Gemmata palustris: one gene and its partner. The protein of the gene in region 2 interacts with the protein of the main gene of each other region in a pairwise test. Links are inferred from orthologs where the notes say so. Each region holds a gene or a part of one and is shown on either strand. Other genes may lie near its edges.

The links.
Region 1: the proteins of J8F10_RS28380 (region 2) and dps interact in binary tests that used the Escherichia coli proteins (3 or more experiments, as listed by UniProt). The link is inferred for Gemmata palustris from one-to-one orthologs.

Annotation. Positions count from the first base shown.
Region 1 is NZ_JAGKQQ010000001.1:5,580,831-5,583,948, reverse strand. What follows is about bases 124-2,923. They hold dps (DNA starvation/stationary phase protection protein Dps), read right to left. Parts: upstream 1,883-2,923; coding sequence 1,364-1,882; downstream 124-1,363. Other genes in these bases: J8F10_RS22965 (hypothetical protein), read right to left, coding at 2,012-2,923; J8F10_RS22975 (hypothetical protein), read left to right, coding at 883-1,230; J8F10_RS39210 (hypothetical protein), read left to right, coding at 124-879. In the rest of the region: J8F10_RS22985 (YciI family protein), read left to right, coding at 1-27; more of J8F10_RS39210, read left to right, coding at 85-123; more of J8F10_RS22965, read right to left, coding at 2,924-2,935.
Region 2 is NZ_JAGKQQ010000001.1:6,818,731-6,822,036, reverse strand. Bases 25-3,012 are described here. They hold J8F10_RS28380 (ATP-dependent Clp protease adaptor ClpS), read right to left. Parts: upstream 1,688-3,012; coding sequence 1,361-1,687; downstream 25-1,360. Other genes in these bases: J8F10_RS28370 (dioxygenase family protein), read right to left, coding at 2,657-3,012; J8F10_RS28375 (hypothetical protein), read right to left, coding at 1,875-2,609. In the rest of the region: more of J8F10_RS28370, read right to left, coding at 3,013-3,306. UniProt on the Escherichia coli protein: Involved in the modulation of the specificity of the ClpAP-mediated ATP-dependent protein degradation.

The DNA of each region.
Region 1 (3,118 bases), 1.2 Mb from region 2 along the record:
AACGCGAACCTCGCTCCGAAGGCGTGAGCTGCAAGCGGTGAGCGACTGTCCGACCTGAAGGCATTTTCCGAGCCGGGGGCGGATATGGCGAAGAAGCGGAAACCGCGCGTTTCAGCTCAACTCATTGGAGACCAGCAACAAACGATACGTTGCTGGTTCGCCGAAGCGGATTGGATGAGGTGTATTGGAGCACGAGACTTCTACAGCATCCAGCTCAGCTTTCAAAGTCTTATCCTTGATGGCTGTCCGATCGTTACTGATCGCAAGATTTTCCTATACGACATCGCCTGCGCTCGGCATGTTTTACCCCTCCGCGACAATGAACTCCTTCGGCGAACCGTGGAACTTGCAACGGAGGCAGCAGAAGGGACTGAGTGGTTAAAGACCCGTTTCTTATCGACGAGTGGGTCGATTAGGGAAGCGCTCAGAGAGTACGGGCCTCCTCCTGAATGTCTCCCCCGACCGCCGCTGGACGACCTCACACGTGCTGCACTGGAACTCGCTTCAGCCCTGGCCCACCAAGAAAATCCCGGGGCACGTGTCAGGTGGATGGGTGGTGCGGCCGCCGAAGTTGCCTCTGTTGCCTCCGGTGATCCAGGCTCGAACCCGATCGCTGATACACAAATCACGTTTCTGCGCGACGTATTTGAAAATGTAGTTTGGTTAGCGAGTATCAAACGAACTTGGAGCACATCGACAGTTCTCGCTTTGGCGAAGCAGATGTACGACTCGCGTGATTTCAGCGTGATGCCGATTTTGGCAGACGCGCTTCAGGACGCGGGCTGCGACAACGTCAACATTCTGAACCACTGTCGCGACGCCGACCAGATTCACGTGCGCGGGTGCTGGGTCGTTGATCTCCTTTTGGGTAAGAAATAGCCCATGAGTGACATCGAACTGGCCATCACGCGGACCAAGGCACTGGAAGCACTTCTGGAGCAAGCCTTCCACGCGACCGGTAAGGGGCTACACGAGAAAGTGACCAGCGCGCAGAACCGGCTCCCTCAACCCCTGGTGAGGAAGATCCGGTTCGTCGCCACCGTGCGGAATAAAATCGTCCACGAATCGGACTACAAGCACATCGACGACCGCGACGGCTACATCCGCGCCTGTGACGAAGCCGAAGCCGAACTGCGGGCGCTAGCCGCTCCACCGAAGGTCATCAACAAGGGATGTTTCGGGCTGGTGCTATTGGTCGGAGTTGTGGGTGCGGTCTGGCGATTGGTGTGAGTCGCGAAGAGAAAATTCGCCGCGGATGAACACAGATTAGCACAGATCAAAACTGAAAAGACCGAAGACCAATCTGCCTTCGGTCTTGATCCGTGTTATCTGCGTTTATCCGCGGCGGATTTTGCTTTTCCCCCTACCCCTGCAAGTGAGCTTCGAGGAAGTACAGCGACTGGTCGAGGTCGCGTGACACCTGCGTAAACAGGTCGGCCGTGTTCTTGTCGCCCAGTTCGTCCGCGGTGTCGATGGCTTCGCGGGTCGTTTTGCCCAGCGCCGCGAACCGTTCGGCCAGCGCGGTGACGACGTCCAACCCCTTGTGTGTGCCGGACGGGAACTCGGGCACGCGGCTCGATGCCGCGGCTTGGCGCGCGGTACCCGTCGCGACCCCTCCCAGAGCGGTCGTGCGCTCCGCAATCTCATCAATGTGTTCTTCCAAGCCTTCCGCGAGTTCATCGAACAGTTTGTGCAGCGCGATGAAGTTCGGCCCCTTCACGTTCCAGTGGGCGAACTTGGTTTGCGACATCAGGTCGAACGTGTCCGCGAGGTGCTGGTTTAGCAGCGAAATCGCCTTCGTCCGGGTTTCGGCGGCGAGGTCGTTTCGCGTGGGAAAGCTCGTGCCCGCTTCGGCCTTCTTGGTGGCGGTGTTGGCGCTCATGTTCGTCTCCTTCGGTGGCGAGTTTCCGTCCCACAACACGGAAGTGTACCCGATGCGGGGCGGTATCTAACGCACTTTTCGACCGATAGAGAGCAACGGGCGTGCCGATATCGCGGTTCGGCGCCCCCTCTACTTCTGCGGGCTCAGGACGACCACTGGGGGGACCGGCACGGGCGCGAACTGGAACGGGATCACGGGCACCTCACCCAGAAAAGAGGGCGCGGACGCACCCGGCGGCGGGAGAGGTACGTTCGGAGTCGGCGCGGGTGGCACCAGCGTGCCCGGCGGCGCGGGCACGGGCAGCGGGTCCGGTCGTGAAGAGGGCGGCACGGGCAACGGCAGTCGATCCGGTGCGGGGGGCACGGGCAGCGGCGCGAGCTTCGTGTCGCCCGGCAGGGTCGGGGTAAACGGCTTGATGACCGGTAGCTCCGGTTTCGGGAGCGGCGGAACCGGCTTGCCCGAACCTTCCGGGGACCAGGAATCGATCGTGTCGAACTTGCCCGTATTGGTCCCGGGGGCGCTCGGCCCCGAGTGCGGCAGCGGGGCCGGTGTTGGCTTCGAGTTCGGGTTCGACCAGGCCGGCGGCACGTAGGGAACGGTCGGGGTAATCGGAGCCGGGCGGACCGGTTCGGTCGGTAGGGTGATCGGCGCCGGTCGGCGGACGTTCGCGCCCGCGACCTCGCCGCCGTACTGGAAGCCGATGTAGTAGTCGCGGATCAGTCCGCCGTCTTCGGAAGAACTAGAGGTCTTGTTCTGCACGAAACTGGCCGGTGACACGGCCGGCGGTTGGGCGGCCTCACCGCGATCGAGGTAGGCCGCGTAGCCGTCCAGGAACCCGTCCCGGAACTCGGTACTGAAGGCGCGGTCCGTGTGCCGCGCGCCCACCGCCTGCCACGCGGCGCGGGCGTCGCGGCGCTGGTCGCGCTCGATCCCGAGCCGGGTTCGGCTCGGTACGTTATCGTCCGATACGCCGGGTGCGGCGTGACGGAGCGCGCCGCACCCGGCGAGCGCCGGGACGAGCAACCCCGTCCACGCGATCGACTTCCAGCCCATGACAACCTCGTCCGCGGAAGTTTCGGCTCCGGGTGATCGAGTCCCAAATCCGTGACTCGGCGTGCCGCTCGACCCCGAATGCACCCGTTTTTGGGTGAACTTGGACTAGATCGGCCGAACATACCGGCCGTGTTCAGCAGTTGGGTGAAATTCCGCGCCTGCGCCAGTTGCGCGGTTCGCGTC
Region 2 (3,306 bases):
CGACTCGGGAACGCGGCCCTCCTCGGATCAGAGAAGGGGGCGGCTCGTTCCCGCGTCCGGGCGGCTTCTGGGTAGCGGCTCACCGACTCGCACCTTTCCCTTGCGGTCCGGCGCAGCGATGTGCTGCACCACGACCGCTCCGGGCGCCCCTTTGCTGAGAAAGGGACATCGGCGCGAACAATCGTCGGGAACCGGAACCGGGAAAGCCGCGGCGGCTTTTGCCCAGGGGTTGGTTTGAGGGGACCCGTTCGTGAGTTGTCACATGCGACGGCGATGTTCGCGAGGCGACTGAAGGCGCGCGGCCTTCGTCTGCTTCGTGACACCGGCGCACCGTGCGACCCGACGAGGTCTCACTCGCACCAATCCGGGACCAGCGTGATAGAAGTTAAAAGTCCTGGTTGTGACCATCGCGTAAACGCGCAACGACTACGGTTGTTCATCTGAGCCGGTGGGCCGGCCCTCGTGGTCAATCCGAATCGGGGGTGCGTTTAAGCCAGTGGTCACCTCACTTTCCGGCCGTCGTCGCCGGGGTCACTTTCCTCAGTACGCCTTGTTTGTCGCAGGTCCGAGCAGGCGATTGGCAGTCGCGGCTGATTCGGCTTCTGACGACGCTTACTGTGGTCAAGCGATCCCACCGGGAATCTGTGACTATCGCTGTCCGGTTCGCACCGGATAGGGACGGCCACGAGACGACGGCACGGGAACCAGGGGAATGACATCCGACCGGACCGGTCGGGGGCACGGCGTCTGGAGCGCCCGCCCGCGTCTGCTTTCGCATCTGCGGTGCGGACTCGTCCTGCCGTGACCGGACCTGTTCGGGTTCCGGATTGTGGGGCAACGGGAATTGCCCCTGGGACAGGTCGTCCGCTGAATAGGCTCCAGCCGCGAACCCCAGACCGAGGCGATCGGCCGGCGTCGCGATCAGCTTCACGCTGGTCACAATGGCGGTCGTCGTCGTCAGGGTCTTCAGGTTGTTCAGGGCCATCGCACACCTCCGCGGACGTTGTGACACGGTTGAGAGCCGTGCCAGAGGATGAATTAAGAAGTCATCTCGAACGGTTAGAGGGAAATAAAGGTTAGGGGTACACGGTAAAAACGACGCGAGCCGGGATCGCCCGGCCACGGACTAGTAACAGTAACTAGCCGCGATCCGCTTGGCAATCGACTCTCGCCGATTTTTCCAAATTTTCAGAGCCAACGACCGAACACCGGGGCGAACCCCCGGTGCGGTTACCCTTCTCGGACACGAGCTTCTAAGGGGTGGTTCGCGCGCTTTTTGATTTTCTTTCCCTTTTTCTTCGCGACGCTCAGTGAGCCAGAAAGTGCTTTGAAAGGACCAGAGGAACCGAGCGTGCCGACTTCAAGCAGCGGGTTCGATGCTCACGCCGAGCGGGTGCCCGCCCTGCTTCACGAACGGGTCGGAGCCGCACGAGCGGATCTGATCGGCTTTCAGCTCGGCCACTTCCAGCGCCCCGATCCACACCGCCGCTTTACCGTTCTGGTGCGCGTCGAGCATGAGCTTCACGCACTTCTCGACGGTGTAGCCGAACACCTTGCGTAGCACGCCCACGACGAATTCCATCGTGTTCTTGTCGTCGTTGTGCAGAATGACCGCGTAGGGCGGCTGGCGGCGCGTTTTGGCCTCGGTGTCGGGGGCGACGTCTGGAAGTGGGGTTGCTGTGGCCATAATCCGGTCTCTCTACCGGGGCGAGCGGAAGACTCAGCGATTATAACCCGCTCATAACATGAGGGGAAGAGAGGGTAAACAAATTACTCTGTCCACATTTAGAGTGATGCGCCCGTGTTCTGCCGTCGGAAGCCGAACAGTTCAGACCCAAAGACGAACCCCGCCCAAAAGGGCGGGGTTCAGCATTTTACCGTTCCGGCGGCGGGGGCGGAGGGTTGCCACCCGGTCCGCCGGGACCGCCCGGGAACCCACCGGGGCCGCCCGGCCCTCCCGGGAATCCGCCGGGACCACCCGGGCCACCGGGACCGCGTTCCTTCATGGCCTTGAACGTTTTCTTCTGTTCTTCGGTCATGAGCTTTTCGAGCTTCGCGTCCACGTCCTTCTGGATGGCTTCGAGTTGCTTCTTCTGGGCATCGGTCAGCTTCAGTTGGTCCTGGAGGAACACCGGCATGATCTGACCGAGAGGGGGCGGGCCGAACCCACCAAATCCCCCGGGGCCGCCACCGCCCGGGCCACCCGGCCGACCACCACCGAATCCTCCCGGGCCACCACCGCCGGGGCCGCCGCCACCGAGATTGGCCATTTCCTTCGTGAAGAACGCGGTCAGTTCTTCCTTTGTGAGAACGCCCTTCTGGTTCGCATCGGCCCGCTCGAACAGCGGCTTCAACCGCTCGTCCGTGACCTCGTCCTTCGTGAGTTTGCCGTCGCTGTTCTTGTCGAAGGCCATCAACCGCGTCACCATTTCTTCGGCGCTGACGGCCCGACCGCCGCCCGGCCCACCGGGGCCGCCCTTGCCGCCTTTTTCGCCTCCTCCGCCACCCTTACCACCGCCGCCCTTACCGCCGCCGGGGGGTTGAGCGTTGGTGAACGAAACGACCGCGAGCAACCCGCCCACGAATAATGCCACTGCTGCCATTCGCATATGGAGTCTCCGAATAGATATGATGGGGTTCGATTCAGCCCGCGCAGTTACTTCCGCGGGTTCATGTCCTTCTCGTCCGGCGTGACGCCGAGAACGATCTCGAAGTACGCCTGCAATTCGCCGATTTTCGAGTCCTTGACCGGCTTGAAGTCCACCAGGATCAGTTCGCGGTCGATGACGTCGCGGACGCCACCGAATACCCCGTCGCGCGCGTTGCCCGCGTGCCCGCGGATCATGAACTGGCTGGTGAGCAACTCGCGGTTCCCCTTCTTCACCTTGAAGTGGATGTGCGGCGCGGGCCGACCGGGGTACGGAACCGGCTTGATGGTGCGGAACCGGTACTCGCCCTTATCGGTGGTGGCGCAGCGGCCGAACCCCTGGAAGTTCTTGTCTTGTTGCTTGGCTTTCGGGGTGCTGTCGGACGAGTGGAGGTACACCTCGTTCGCGTCGCACTGCCAGATTTCGACGGTCGCGTTCTTCACGGGCGCACCGTTGATGTCGAACACCTTGCCCGTCAGGTGCGTGATCTCGCCCACCGCCCGCGTGGTGTTTTTGCCGATGATGATGAGGTCGTTATCCGTGTCGAGCGGGATTTTGTCCGGGTAGAACGGCCCTTCCGTGAGCGGCGGCGTGCGGAGCAACTGTTCCGCGAATAGTGTCGGTGACGTGAGCACGGACGCACTGAGCGCGCCGAGAA